Regions from separate parts of the Bacillus sp. PK6-025 genome, predicted to be linked through region 2. Evidence: predicted binding sites of a transcription regulator. Region 2 holds the regulator's gene; each other region holds the start of a gene.

Region 1 (5,160 bases), 290 kb from region 2:
AGAAGGGGCAAAACGCATATTGGAACTTCAGGACAATATGAAAAAAGCCGCTTTAAACGGTTAAAAAGGATAGTGAAGAAGCCGTCCGCCGGATGATCTGGCGACGGCTTCAAATATACAAAAAATCACCGCCATGATAGGCGGTTTTTTATGTTATGCTAGAGAAAGAGAATCACATGGTAAAAAATATATAAACATGAAGGGGATGGAAGTATATGGCCGCTTTATGGCTGGCATTCGGCGGCGGTTTCCTGTCGTTTATTTCTCCGTGCTGCCTGCCTTTGTATCCATCATTTATTTCCTACATCACCGGGATTTCGGTCAGCGATTTGAAAGACCGAGATGCAAAGCGCATCAAACAATCGGTGATGATTCACGCGGCTGCTTTTTTGGTCGGCTTTTCTGTAATTTTTTACATATTGGGTTTCTCCGCCAGCTCGTTTGGCCTGCTGTTTTTGCAATACCATAACTTGATCCGCATGCTGGGCGGAATATTTGTCGTCGTCATGGGCCTGTTCCTCCTCGGCGTTTTCCGGCCGGCTTTCATGATGAAGGAGCGGCGCCTTTCGTTTAGAAGAGGGAAAATAGGCTTGTTGAATTCAATGCTTGTCGGAATGGTTTTTGCGGCGGGATGGACGCCGTGCATCGGGCCTATATTCGGAACGATCGCATATGCAAATTTTCAGAACCCTGATTTTGGGAGCGCATTCATGATGATCACCGCATATTCTCTAGGTTTTGCCATTCCTTTTTTGCTCATGGCGTTTTTTATCGGAAACATCAGGCCGCTTATGAAATATTCGAATATGCTCATGAAAATCGGCGGCGCGCTGATGATCGTCATCGGCATCCTGCTTTATACGGACAACATGATATGGATGAATATCTGGTATTCGAATTTGACGAATCTCTTTTGAAAAGCTTCCCGCGCCGCATTATGTGAGTAAGATTGTGAAAAACAGCAAAATCGCGGAGGATATCATGTGCTTGTTTGATCACTCATTTAAGGGACATGAGGATTTAGCCAATCGATTTTGGAAGGTTCGCAAATCTGAAGAGCCAAACGGGCTTTACCCGCTCGATAGCGGGATGCTGGAATTCGCGAAAAAAGTGCTTGAATCTTCATTTCAACAATCGGGAGGATCAGGGTGATATACGCTGCTTCTATTCACACGAGCATCCAATCGTCACGGTCCTGGCAGGAATAGAAAACCGCCCGAAAAGAATCGAGCGGCTCCCTTTATATTCGAATTGATTTCTCCTCGGTTTTCCACTGTTTTTTCCATCCGGCCTGAGCAAGCAAAAGCAGTCCGAGTGCCAAAAATGCGATAACGGTAAAGGTGAGGAATCCGCTTGAATACGTACCCGTGATTTGCTTCAGCGTTCCGAGAATATTCGGGAGGAAGAATCCGCCGATTCCCCCCGCAGCGCCCACGACTCCCGTCACCATCCCGATCTCTTGCTGAAATCGCTGCGGTACAAGCTGGAATATCGCGCCGTTCCCCATCCCGAGGCAGCCCATGCCGATAAATAATGCGGCTGTGACAACGCCAAGAGATGGGAGCATACTGACTGAGAACATGCACAGAGCCACCCCGATAAAGAGGAATTGCAGCAGACGCACGCCGCCGATTTTATCGGCAATCAACCCGCCGACAGGGCGGAGGCAGCTTCCCGATGCAACGACGAGCGTGACAAATTCGCCGGCCCTTACCGCCGGAACGGCATACTGGGATGCAAAAAAGTAGCTTAAAAAGTTGGACAAGCCGACAAAACCTCCGAATGTTACGCTGTAGAGAAGGCAAAAATACCAAGTGTCCCTTTCTTTGAAAACAGCAAAATAGTCTTTGAGCGGTTTAGGCGCCGGCTGATTCGGAGGTTCTTTTGCCATAAGGAAATAGCTGAATAACACGAGTATCAGAGGAATCAGCGCCAATCCCATGACGCCGTTCCAGCCCACTTGCTCCGCCAGGCGAGGGCCGAATAGTGTAGCGAGCAGTGTTCCGCTGTTTCCCGCTCCGGCGATCCCCATGGCAAGGCCTTGCAAGTGCGGCGGATACCAGCGGCTCGCCATTGGCAGGGATGCGGAAAAGCTTGCGCCTGCCACACCGAGTAAAATTCCGATGATATACAGCTCGGCGACCGATGAACCGAACTGCCACCCCCATATCAGCGGAATCATCGTCACCAGCATTCCGCCAATAGCCGTTTTTTTCGGTCCGAAACGGTCGGTTAAAATGCCGAGCACAATCCGGAAAAACGATCCGGCCAAAGTAGGTATGGCGACAATCAATCCGACCTGTGATGGAGATAAATCAAAATCAGCCGTCATATAAACACCAAGCGCCCCCAGCAACACCCAAATCATAAAGCTGACATCGAAATATAAAAAAGATGACAACAAGGAAGGCGCGTGTCCGCTCTTCCTCAAATCCGCCAATTTCAATTGCAACACTCCCCATCCGATAGATTCTAGAATTTATCATGACAAAATAGAATAGGGTTGGCAGTATTTTTGTCAGCTTTACTAACAAACTAAAAGATTGAATATTTAAAATGTTAATTTGGACGGCATTATACCCGGCGATGATTGAATGTTGCTGAAGATTTGAGGTGTTATGACTGTTGAAAAGGGGAAACTTAGATTGGAATGGGCCTGATGCACTTGCAGATAAAGCAGTCTTTTGCAGCACGTTTACCAATTTTTCTTTAGCTGTAAGGCATATTTTTACCAAAAAATGTACAAATTTAAGGAAGAAGTATGTAGAGACACAAAATAGACATAAATAAAAATGTATATCACTTGAAAAAGTATGTGAAGTATTGCACAATATGAATGTGAAGAATTTCACAAACAGCTTAGATTTTAAAACAAACGGCAAAGGAATGATGAGTCATGAGAAACCAAAAAGTAAACCGTACAGTTTTGATCGGTGCGGGTTTTGTTGGAAGCAGTTATGCATTTACGTTAATTAACCAAGGTATCACAGACGAACTTGTGATCATTGATTTAAATAAAGACAAAGCAATGGGCGATGTCATGGATTTAAACCACGGTAAAGCATTTGCCCCACATCCTGTGAAAACATGGTACGGCACATATGAGGACTGCAAAGACGCCGACATTGTCTGCGTATGCGCCGGAGCAAACCAAAAGCCGGGTGAAACCCGTCTGGATCTTGTCGAAAAAAACCTGAGAATTTTCAAAGGAATTATCGGAGAAGTCATGGCCAGCGGTTTTGACGGCATCTTCCTTGTCGCTACAAACCCGGTCGACATCTTGACTTACGCGACTTGGAAATTCAGCGGACTTCCGAAAGAACGCGTGATCGGAAGCGGTACAACACTTGATACAGCCCGTTTCCGTTACTTGCTCAGCGAGTATTTCGGTGTCGCTGCCCACAATGCCCACGGCTACATCATTGGTGAACATGGAGATACGGAGCTGCCTGTCTGGAGCCACGCGAATATCGGCGGAGTTCCCGTCAGCGACTTGCTGAAAAGAAATGAGAAATACAAAGCAGAAGATCTTGATGAACTGTTTGACAATGTTAAAAACGCCGCTTACCACATTATCGAGAAAAAAGGTGCGACATACTACGGAGTTGCCATGAGCCTCGCGCGTATTACGAAAGCGATTTACCGCAATGAAGAAGCGATTTTAACCGTGAGCGCACATCTTGAAGGCGAATTTGGGGAAAATGATGTTTATATCGGAGTTCCGGCGGTTGTCGGCCGATGCGGAGCGAGGGAAATTATTGAGCTCGACCTGAATGAAAAGGAAAAACAGCAATTCAAGCATAGCGCAGGTGTGTTAAAAGCAATTTTAAAACCGCATTTTGAACTGCAGGCATAACTGAACATCATGAAGATACTAACATCATGAAGATTGCGAGATGATGAAAATGTGGCAGCAGATATACGATCCGTTTGGGAATCTGTTTATCAGCGCTTTTGCCGCCATTCTGCCGATTCTTTTCTTTCTCCTTGCATTGACCGTGCTGAAGATGAAAGGAATCATCGCGTCATTTTTGACGCTGGCGGTCAGCTTTATTGTAGCGGTTTTCTTTTTTCACATGCCGGCTGCGAAAGCTGTCTCAGCCGTTTTACTTGGAATTGCAAACGGTCTTTGGCCGATCGGATATATTGTCCTGATGGCTGTATGGCTTTACAAAATTTCTGTCAAAACCGGAAAGTTTAAAGTGATCAGAGCGAGCATTGCCGGGATTTCGTCTGACCAGCGGCTTCAGTTATTGCTGATCGGGTTCAGTTTTAACGCCTTTTTGGAAGGCGCGGCAGGCTTCGGCGTGCCGATTGCGATCAGCGCCGTTCTTCTTGTCGAGCTTGGTTTTAAACCTTTAAAAGCGGCATCTCTATGTTTAATTGCGAATGCGGCATCCGGCGCCTTTGGAGCGATCGGAATTCCGGTAATCACAGGAGCACAGATGGGAGGCTTGACACCGGTTGAGCTTTCCAGAACGCTCGCTTTGATGCTGCCGTTCATCACTTTCTTTGTCCCGTTCCTGCTCGTTTTCATACTGGACGGGTTTAAAGGAATAAGGGAAACGCTGCCGGCTCTCCTTGTATTAAGCGGAAGCTATACGGCGGTGCAGACTTTAACGATGATTGGATTGGGGCCGGAACTTGCGGACATTTTGGCCGCTTTAATCAGTATGGGAGCGCTGGCGCTGTTTTTGAAAAAGTGGCAGCCGCGTCACATATACAGAGAAACCGGGAATGAACATGAACCCGCTGAAAAATATCATGCAGCAGACATTATGAAAGCCTGGTCTCCGTTTTATATCTTGACCGCCGTCATTGCGGTGTGGAGCCTGCCCGGTTTTAAAGGACTTTTTCAGGAAGGCGGATGGCTGAAACAATCGACGATTTTATTCAACATGCCTTTTCTTCACCGGGAAGTGCTGAAAACGCCGCCAATCGCTCCGGAACCGGCACCGCTTGATGCCGTGATGAAGCTTGACTTCATTTCAGCAACGGGTACGGCGATACTGATCGCCGTGATCTTCACGATTGTGCTGAGCCGAAACATCAGTTTCCGCGGAGGACTTTCCAGCCTGAAAGAGACGGTCAAGGAACTGTGGCTTCCTGTTCTGACCATTTGCTTTGTGATGGGTTTTGCAAACCTGGCCAATTATGCCG
Region 2 (5,160 bases):
AGATTTTTAGAAAAGGAGTACATAAAGCTTGAGAAAACAATACTGGTTTATTATATTGGCATACGTTCTCATGCAATTGTCGGCCGCTGTCGGCTTGCCTCTTCTTTACTTTTTGGGAGTGGGCAAAGGACAGCCAAAGGCTGAAGCCCAGCTTACATTGACAGGCGTCTGGTCTGTCATCGCGTTTACCCTCTGTCTCGTTATCGTGCTGCTGATTTTGCGGACGGTGCCGAAGACGACGCTTCGCAACCGCCCGAAAGCATCGGTTGGAGCGTCAATCGGATGGGCGGTTGCCGGCGTTTTTCTCGCTTTGTTTTCGCAGTCAATTGCCGCTTCGATCGAAATGTACTTGTTCGGGGTCAACCCGGAATCGGAAAATACGCAGCGGATCATGGAAATCATCACCGCATTGCCGCTGATGGTGTTTGTCTCTTCTGTATTCGGACCGATTCTTGAAGAAATCATTTTCAGAAAGATCATTTTCGGTGCAATCTATGAGAAAACGAATTTTTTCATTGCCGCTTTGTTCAGTTCGGTGCTCTTCTCGGTCGTCCATTTGGATTTCAGCCATCTGCTCATTTATACAGCAATGGGATTCACATTCTCCTTTTTATATGTCAGAACCAACCGGATTATCGTGCCTATTTTCGCCCATGTCGCCATGAATACGCTCGTCGTCTTACTGCAGACATTCCGGGAGCCTATTGAAGAATATTTGAAACACGTCGAGAAAATGCAAATGATTATTGGAGGATTTCTATGATGAGAAGCCCTAAATTCTGGGGAGCGATTTATTTATTAACGGGTGTGCTGTTTACATATCTGGCGGCAACCTCGCCCGGAAGCATGTGGTCTTTTTACACGATCCTGCTGATGCTTTTCGCAGCCTATAATATCAGCATTTCCTTTAAAATGTTCGCCCTGGCCGGCAAGATGAAACGAAAAGATCAATAGCCTTTTTTGTGAAGGAAAAGAGCCATTCTGAAAAAGAATGGCTCTTATTTAGTATGGTCGTTCAAAAACGCTTGATTTTCCTCTTGAATCATTGTTTTTTGCGCCTGCCTGTAGGATATTCTTGAAATCACGATACTGATTTCATAAAGAATGAGCAATGGCACTGAGACCATTAAATGCGACAAAAGCTCAGGCGGTGTAATGAGGGCCGCGATGACGAACAACACAAAATATGCGTATTTTCTGATTTTCGCCAAAAACATCGGCGTCACGAGGCCGAGCCTTGTGATAAACATGATGACCACAGGCATCTGAAACAATAAGCCAAAAGGAAGCGTCAACTGAAGCAGAAACTGAAAATATTCGTGTATTCCGATGACCTGGTTGACATTCAGATCATCTGAGACTCTCGTCATAAAGTCCACGACAAACGGAAATAAAATAAAGTAAGAAAAGGCAATGCCGCCTAAAAAAAGAATAATCGATATCGGAATATAGCTGAGCGTCACTTTTCGTTCTTTTTCATACAGCCCCGGGCTAATGAAAGCCCACAGCTGGTATAAAACAAGCGGCGAAGTCAAGACGGCGCCGATGATGAAAGCGAACTGCACGTACACAAATAAAGGATCGGTCAGCTTGAACGCGTTGAGCGTCAGCAGCTTCGCTTCATCCGTCTGCTGCAGATAGATAATCAGCGGCTTTGCCAATAAAAAGCCTGCCACAACAAATAAAACAAAAAAGAAAAAAGTGATCACAAGCCGTCTGCGTAGTTCTGTGATATGTTCTATCAGCGACATTTCTCTTTCCTTCATAAATGTCATCCTATCCTACTGATCTTCTTTCTTTTTATCGGAATCGTCGTCAGCCAAACCTTTTGTCGCATTCTTAAACTCCCTCAGCGTGTTTCCCGCTGCTCTTCCCAGCTCGGGAAGTTTTTTCGGGCCGAATATCAGAAGCGCCACCACGACAATTAAAATAAAGCTTCCAGGACCGATTGGCATAAAGCCTGCCCCCTTTCCTTTATTTTTCGTTTTCCGTTTTACTTTTCCTGCATTGAATAATGTTTCATGAAATACACCAGCGACTGAAGTTCAACCGCCAAATCTATATGATGAATGCGAATGTGTTCCGGCACATTCAAGCGGGCCGGCGTGAAATTAAGAATGCCTTTAATGCCAAGCTCCACCAGCCTGTCTGTAATCGACTGTGCGGCTTGAGCCGGTACCGTCAAAATGGCGACGGGGATATCATCCGTCATATGCTCTTCAAGTCTATTCAGATCATAGACGGGAACACCGCCGACCTCGGTTCCGATTTTTTCCTCATTGATGTCAAACGCCATGGCGATTTTTGTATTATTATTTTTGATAAAATTGTAATGGAGAAAGGCTGTCCCCAAATTCCCCACGCCAATGAGCGTTACGTTCGTCATTTCATCCTGATCAAGCGTCTTTCTGAAAAAGGACAGCAAATAATTGACATTGTAGCCGTATCCTTTTTTTCCGAGCGCGCCGAAGTACGAGAAGTCCCTGCGGATGGTCGCAGAATCGACTTTGACGGCATCGCTCAGCTCAGCGGAAGATACACGCTGTTTTCCGGATGCATGAAGGTTTTTTAAAAAACGATAATATAATGGCAACCGTTTCGCTGTCGCTTGCGGAATTTTTGAATGATCCATGTTCATAAACTAATCCTCCATGTCTACATCAGCTTTTTCCCTTTTATAGTCACCGTTTTTCCCGCCTGTCTTTTCGAGAAGAAAGGTCGGTCCTATCACCATTCCCTTATCCGCCGCTTTGCACATGTCATATACGGTCAGCGCACATACGGAGGCCGAAGTTAACGCTTCCATTTCCACACCTGTGCTCCCTTTGGTCTTCACTTTAGATTGAATATGCAGGATGCTCTTCTGTTCTTTCTCCTCCCAGCGAAAGGCGATGTCGACTCCTTTCAGAGCGATCGGATGGCACATCGGGATGATGGCGGATGTCTGTTTTGCGGCCATGATTCCGGCCACTTGCGCCACCGACAATACATCGCCTTTTCCGATTTCCCGGTTTTTGATTTTTTCATGTACTGTTCGATTCATAGACACGCTTGAAACAGCCGCAGCTGTGCGTACTGAAGCTTCCTTTTCGCTTATATCAACCATCTTGGCTCTGCCTTGTTCATTAAAATGTGTAAACTCATTCATGTTCTGAACTCTCCTTATAACGATCATACACTATTTTTTTCATTCTGTCTTTTTCTTTGGCTAAAATCTTCCAGACTTCACTTAATGTTTGCTGACTGCGCAGTGATAGGCTACACTTAAAATAGCAGACAAGAGGTGAAAGATCATGATGATTTTACAAGTGAACCAACTTTCAAAATCGTTTGGAGCCGATACGATTTTAACGAATATAAAACTCGAAGTCAGATCTCGGGACCGGATTGCGATCGTCGGACGCAACGGCGCCGGAAAATCGACTCTTCTAAAGATTATCGCAGGAAAACTTTCATATGAAAAGGGGGACATCATCAAGCCGAAAGATTTGACGATGGGCTACCTTGACCAGCATTCCGGCCTCGATTCCAAGCTGACGCTCAAAGAGGAATTGCTGTCGGTATTTGATTTTCTGAAAAAAATGGAACAAGAAATGCGCGCGATCGAGGAAAAGATGGCGCAGGCCGGACCGGACATGCTTGAATCATTGATGAAGACGTATGACAGGCTTCAGCAGGAGTTCAAGGACAAAGGCGGCTACCAATATGAGGCAGAGGTCAGATCCGTCATGCACGGGCTCGGCTTTGCGGGATTTGACGACTCCGTCCGCGTCCAGGACTTAAGCGGAGGTCAAAAAACAAGGCTTGCCCTCGGAAAAATGCTTTTGACAAAACCCGACCTCCTCATTTTGGACGAACCGACAAACCACTTGGATATCGATACCCTGACATGGCTTGAACAATATTTGCAAAATTACAGCGGAGCGATTTTAATCGTTTCCCATGACAGGTACTTTCTTGACAAAGTGGTTACCCAAGTTTACGAGATCAGCCGGTCCCAAAGCAAAAAATATACCGGGAACTACAGCTCTTATCTCCAATTAAAAGCCGAACAGCTGGAAAAGGAAACAAAGCTTTATGAAAAGCAGCAGGACGAAATCACCAAGCTGCAGGAGTTCGTCGACCGGAATCTGGCTAGAGCTTCGACGACGAAACGGGCGCAGAGCAGACGAAAGCAGCTTGAACGGATGGAGATCATGGACAAACCGCTCGGAGATGAAAAGTCGGCGTCTTTCCGCTTTGAAATTACAAGGCAAAGCGGAAACGATGTACTGCGGGTGGAAGGCTTGACAGTAAGCTATCAGGAGCAGCCCCCGCTTCTCCGTTCATTGAACTTTCACATCACCCGCGGGGAAAGCGTTGCACTGGTCGGACCGAACGGAATCGGCAAGTCAACCCTTTTAAAAGCATTGATTCAAAAGCTGCAGCCGGTATCGGGAACAATCGCGACAGGCTCCCATGTCTCAATCGGCTACTATGACCAGGAACAGGCTGAATTGACGTCGTCAAAACGCGTGCTTGACGAGCTTTGGGACGATTATCCGGAAATGAATGAAAAGGATATCCGGACCTGCCTCGGCAACTTCCTGTTTTCGGGAGAAGACGTATTAAAACCTATACACGCGTTAAGCGGCGGCGAAAAAGCAAGGCTTGCCCTCGCCAAGCTGATGCTCCAAAAAGCGAACTTCCTTATTCTTGATGAGCCGACAAACCATCTCGACCTGGACAGCAAGGAAGTCTTGGAGAACGCTTTGATCGATTACCCGGGAACGATATTATTTGTGTCCCATGACCGCTATTTTATCAACCGGATCGCGACAAAAGTACTGGAGCTTTCCCGCGACAAAGCAGAAGAATATTTAGGCGACTACGATTATTACACAGAAAAAAAAGCGCAGCAGCTTGAACTGAAAGAACTAGAAAAACAGACGGAAGAGCATCAGAAAAACGCTTCCGAAAAACCTGGCGCAAAAAAGAGCTATGAGGAAGAAAAAGAGCTGAAAAGAAAAGAACGCCAGCGGCAGCGAAGGATTGAAGAAATCGAAACAAGAATTACGGACATTGAAGAACAGATCGAAAAAAATGAGGAGCTCCTGTGTGACCCCGCCGTCTTCCAAGACCATGAGAAGGTCCAGGAAATCCACTCTGAAAATGAACGGC
Region 3 (5,160 bases), 1.4 Mb from region 2:
CAGCGATGGGCGGCTTGGGAGGATTCTTCCCGCCACTCATCCTGTCAAGCGTTTTTCAGGCAACCGGCCATTATGCGATCGGATTCATGGCGCTGTCAGAAGCAGCCCTTGCCAGCTTTGTGATCGTGGTCTGGATGTATTTTCAGGAAGTGAGCAAAACATCGACCAAAACGAAGACGAACCATTTATAAACCTTTCCTGCAAAAGGAGCCTTGAGCTGATGTGCTCAGGCTCTTTTTTGGGACTTTATTCATAAGTTCACAATATTGTTTATATTTAAAAGGTCACTCAGCCTTATTTAACGTTAAAATAAGAACTGCTAAAGGGGTGACGCTCAATGAATATTTCTGTTAGAAAATCAGACACAGATTTGCTCTCAGACGATCTGCATCACTTGCTGGAATCAATCAGTACACGACGAAAAATCAGGCAGGACACATTCCTTTTTCAAGAAGGGATGGATGCGGAGGAACTGTATCTTATTCAGTCGGGACTTGTCCAAATCGGCAAATTGACGTCCGATGGCAAAGAACTGACACTCAGAATGTGCAAAAAAAATGATATTGTCGGGGAGCTTACGCTTTTTACAGAAGATGCGAAATATATGCTGAGCGCAAAGATCCTCTCTGATGGCGAAGTGTTGGTCATCAATAAAGATAAGCTTGAAAAAGAACTCATACAAAACGGTGCACTGACGTTTGAGTTTATGAAATGGATGAGCACGCATTTGCGAAAGATTCAATCGAAAATCCGCGACCTTTTGCTGAATGGTAAAAAAGGCGCGCTCTACTCCACCTTGATCCGTCTCGCAAACAGCTACGGCATCACAAGAAGCGACGGGATTCTCATCAATATTGTGCTGACGAACCAGGATCTGGCGAAATTCTGTGCCGCCGCAAGGGAGAGCATCAACCGCATGCTGAGCGACCTCCGGAAGAACGGTGTCATTTCTATTGAGGACTCGGGAAAAATCGTCATTCATCAGCTCAACTATTTAAAACGCGAAATCGACTGTGAAAACTGCCCGCTCGACATCTGCAATATCGACTGAAAAAACGAAAACAAACAAGGACATGAAGCACAGTGTCCTTGTTTGTTACGTTTGCAGCAGAAAAACGATCAACACGGCCATAAAGAAACAGGCATTCACCAGCTCTGAGATTCCGATTGTCTTAATCGACAGTTTCCTTCCATGTAAAAACCACGCTCTGAAACTGCTCGGCACTACACCAAGCACGGCCCATCCTGCCCCCGCGGCCAGCGAGATGAACGGCAGGAATACGTGGTATCCCCATGAATAAAGTTTAAACCGATTGTTTTTCTTTTCGCGGATCATCGACTTGACATAAAAGGCGCTCCCTGTGAAAAACAAAACGGACTGGATAAAAACAAACAATGCTTCACCATCAAGCTTCCCCGCTCCCATCCAGAAGCTTGCAAGCCCGCCCGCGCTGAAAACAAGGATTGCAGCAATATCATTTAAAAGCGCCCTGTCGTTGTTTCTTTTCGCATAATAAAGATTGATGAGAAAGAGCGGAAACAGCGGCAGCCCGAGAAAAACGAGCCGCGGCTCCAGCCAGACCGAAATAAGCAGGAAAACGATGGCCGGAATGCCGTAGATGAGAACCCATTTTTGATAGTAAACGATATTTTTCTTCTTCACCATCATCGTAGCCGGAAATGCCGCTAGATATAGAAACAGCCATCCGCAGAACAGCGGAATATGCTTTACATCCGCGCCCCCGGCGAACATGCCGAGAACAAACGGGATGACAAGCATCGCCCAGGCGCCGTGCTGCTTCGGTATGAACACTTTCATCACGCATCCTCCCTTCTTTTCTATTACATTATAAAAGTTTCGTCTTTTTTACACAGTGACATTTTGCATACAGGCGTGTGAAATAAATCACTGCGCCCTCCAGCCCGGCGCTTTATACTAAATGCTAATATATAGAAGGAGGATATACCATGGACCGGTTTGACTACTTATTGTTTCTGAAAAATCTTCCTATGTTTCTCGGGGTACCCCTTCCGATCATCAAAAGGCTGCTGAAAAACGGGAAGGTGATCGATATCCAGCCATCTCAGCATTCGCGATCGTTCCTTCATTCGCAATCCGTCTATTTTGTTTTAAAAGGGGAAGTTCATTTTTCTGACAGAAGACTTCCAGAAGAATCCCGAACGATCGCCGAGTGGGAAAAAGGCGATGTTTTCCCTATTGATCAAAAAGGCGAACCTTTCGTATCTCCGTTTATTTCAGTCAACACTGCCGCAGAAACCGCCGTACTTGAAATTCCATTTCATACTTTCAAAAAAATGATGACTTATAACCGCCAATTACAGACGAACTTTCTCATGCTGCTTCAGCAGAATTTGTATTTTTCCTACCAGCTTTTTTTGCGTTACCTCAACTCCTCCGCAGAAGACGACGCGTGAGAAGGGCCTCCCCCTTCTTTCCCTTCCTTTTCTAAATGTGATCTACTTAACTTTTTTTCTTTTTCATTTCCGCTACGATACACATGAATGCAAACGAAAGGACAGATGAAAGATGATACATTGCGATTTCGACAAGTCTCCGTTTATCGTCATTTGGGAGCTGACAAGAGCGTGCGAGCTCAAGTGCCTTCATTGCCGGGCATCGGCTCAAAATAAACGCGATCCGCGGGAGCTCACCCTGAAAGAGGGAAAAGATTTAATTGATCAAATTCATGCGATGGACAATCCCCTCCTCGTGCTGACAGGGGGTGACCCTTTAATGAGAGACGACGTATTCGCCATTATTGAGTATGCCGTCCAAAAAGGGGTTCGCGTCTCCATGACCCCGAGTGCTACGCCGAATGTTACAAGAGAAGCGATTCAATCAGCAAAAGAAATCGGCTTATCCCGATGGGCGTTCAGCTTGGACGGCCCAACCCGAGAGATTCATGATCATTTTCGAGGAACGGACGGTTCCTTTGACCTGACCATGAAGGCCATACGCTACATTCATGAATGCCATCTGCCTCTGCAGATTAATACCGTTATATCCGCTTATAACATCGATTACCTGGATGAAATGGCAAAGCTGATCGAAGAATTGAACTGTGTATTATGGAGTGTATTTTTTCTCGTCCCGACAGGCCGCGCGAAGCGGGAAGATATGATTTCGCCGGTGGACCATGAAAAAGTCTTTCTTTGGCTCAGCCGTTTGGCAAAAGAAGCGCCTTTTGACATCAAAACGACAGCAGCCCAGCACTACCGACGGGTCGTTATTCAACAAAAAATGCGGGAAGCGAAAGACCCCAACATGAAAATCCGCTATGAACACGCATTGCAGAAAGGGAAAATGGATGCGATCGGCGGATTGGGCCGGGCTCCGAAAGGTGTGAACGATGGCAACGGCTTTATGTTTATCTCCCATATCGGCGATGTATATCCAAGCGGACTCCTGCCGTTTAAAGCCGGAAACATCCGCGAACAGCCGCTGGCTGAGATTTATCGCGAATCACCGATCTTTAAGGATTTGCGAAATCCGGACGGATTTAAAGGAAAATGCGGCGTCTGTGAATTCCGCCATGTGTGCGGCGGTTCGCGCTCACGTGCCTATGCTCTGACAGGCGATTATCTGGAAAGCGACCCGAGCTGTATTTATATTCCGAAGGCTTTGCGCTGAAAAATGTGATGTACGTCACATTTTTTTCAGCATACTTGTATTACGGTATAGATGAGAATGATCATCACTATCAAAGGATGTGATCCCTCTGCATAATAAAAAAATTGATTTGAACGATTCCGTATACGAACTTTGCACATTGCATCCTGAACTAAAAGCCGTGATGAAGGAAGCCGGGTTTAAAAACATAACGAAGCCCGGCATGCTGGAAACAGCCGGGCGTATCGTGACGATTCCGAAAGGCGCACGAATGATGCAAATCGAATGGCCGCATGTCTTAGACATATTGAAAGCGCACGGATTTGACCCCGTTTGGAAAGGAGAAAAACAATGAGCGAAATGATTAACAACCGGGAAACGCAGCAAGGTCTGCCAGAGGAAAAAAAGCAGCTTCTGAAAGAAATCATCATCGACCTTCATAAAGGAAAACCGCTTGCCGACGTCAAAAAACGGTTTGAAAAGGCGTTCGGTTCAGTCAATGCTGAAGAAATCGCTCAGCTGGAACAGGCGTTAATGAAGGAAGAAGGCATTACCCCCGAAGAAATTCAAGAGCTTTGTTCCGTTCACGCCGCTGTGTTTAAAGGATCGATTGAAGACATTCACCGCGCTGACGCCGATAAGCAGCCAGGCCATCCCGTTCATACTTTTATGAAAGAAAATAAAGAAATCGACCTCCTTTTGAACTTTAAAATGCAGCTTCATTTGGAACGTTTTGAAAAAGAAGATCACCGCGACAACATTCTCAAGCTGCTCACAGACTTAAACTTGCTCGCCGATGTCGACAAACATTACAGCAGAAAAGAAAATCTTCTCTTCCCCTATTTAGAAAAGTATGGAATTACTGGGCCCAGCCAAGTGATGTGGGCTGTCGATGATTTTATCCGCAAGAGCATCAAAGAAGTGAAGCGTTTGTTGGAAGAGTATACGCCGGACAAAAAAGATGAAGTCATCCGCGAGCTAACGTTTATCATTCAAGAAGGCACGGAAATGATTTATAAAGAAGAAAATATCCTCTTGCCGATGGCGCTCAGAACGCTGACAGAAGACGAATGGCTGAAAATCGCGGCTGAAAGCGACGAGATAGGATATTGCCTGACTGCTCCGGAAACGGTGTGGAAGCCTGAACGCCATCAGCTCAAAACAACAGAAGAGGCGGCTGACGGATATGTCAGGCTCTCTACTGGTATTCTGTCCGTGGCCCAGCTTGAGCACATGATGAACCATCTTCCGGTCGATATCACCTTCATCGATGAAAACGATGTGGTCCGCTATTTTTCACACGGAAAGGAACGGATTTTCGCAAGGACAAAAGCCGTAATCGGCCGGACCGTCCAAAACTGCCATCCGCCGGCAAGCGTCCATATCGTCAACAAACTTCTTGACGACTTTAAATCAGGCAAAAAAGACGTTGAAGACTTTTGGATCAAATTTAAAGACAAATACGTGTTCATCCGCTATTTTGCCGTACGCGATGAAAACGGCCGCTATATCGGAACTTTGGAATTCAC

The links. The regulator Rex, encoded in region 2, represses fermentation and respiration genes when NADH is low (regulators of the CRP and FNR family bind a similar motif). The targets are predictions, from matches to a motif close to TTGTGAAATATTTCACAA.
Positions count from the first base shown of each region.
Region 1: the regulator Rex is predicted to act here: its motif matches at 2,837-2,854, upstream of M1D67_RS01920 (L-lactate dehydrogenase).
Region 3: the regulator Rex is predicted to act here: its motif matches at 1,895-1,912, upstream of M1D67_RS10865 (YwiC-like family protein).

Region 1 is NZ_CP096509.1:349,174-354,333, forward strand. Features, by position in the region: gene M1D67_RS01900 (toxic anion resistance protein) at 1-64, shown strand, start outside; gene M1D67_RS01905 (cytochrome c biogenesis CcdA family protein) at 216-917, shown strand; gene M1D67_RS01910 (hypothetical protein) at 952-1,152, shown strand; gene M1D67_RS01915 (nitrate/nitrite transporter) at 1,241-2,446, opposite strand; gene M1D67_RS01920 (L-lactate dehydrogenase) at 2,897-3,856, shown strand; gene M1D67_RS01925 (L-lactate permease) at 3,906-5,160, shown strand, end outside.
Region 2 is NZ_CP096509.1:642,351-647,510, reverse strand. Features, by position in the region: gene M1D67_RS03280 (CPBP family intramembrane glutamic endopeptidase) at 29-763, shown strand; gene M1D67_RS03275 (YdiK family protein) at 763-954, shown strand; gene tatC (twin-arginine translocase subunit TatC) at 999-1,775, opposite strand; gene M1D67_RS03265 (twin-arginine translocase TatA/TatE family subunit) at 1,782-1,955, opposite strand; gene M1D67_RS03260 (redox-sensing transcriptional repressor Rex) at 1,994-2,638, opposite strand; gene moaC (cyclic pyranopterin monophosphate synthase MoaC) at 2,642-3,148, opposite strand; gene M1D67_RS03250 (ABC-F family ATP-binding cassette domain-containing protein) at 3,294-5,160, shown strand, end outside.
Region 3 is NZ_CP096509.1:2,071,241-2,076,400, reverse strand. Features, by position in the region: gene M1D67_RS10875 (nitrate/nitrite transporter) at 1-191, shown strand, start outside; gene M1D67_RS10870 (Crp/Fnr family transcriptional regulator) at 338-1,051, shown strand; gene M1D67_RS10865 (YwiC-like family protein) at 1,097-1,819, opposite strand; gene M1D67_RS10860 (cyclic nucleotide-binding domain-containing protein) at 1,969-2,436, shown strand; gene M1D67_RS10855 (TIGR04053 family radical SAM/SPASM domain-containing protein) at 2,549-3,652, shown strand; gene M1D67_RS10850 (DUF1858 domain-containing protein) at 3,762-3,986, shown strand; gene M1D67_RS10845 (DUF438 domain-containing protein) at 3,983-5,160, shown strand, end outside.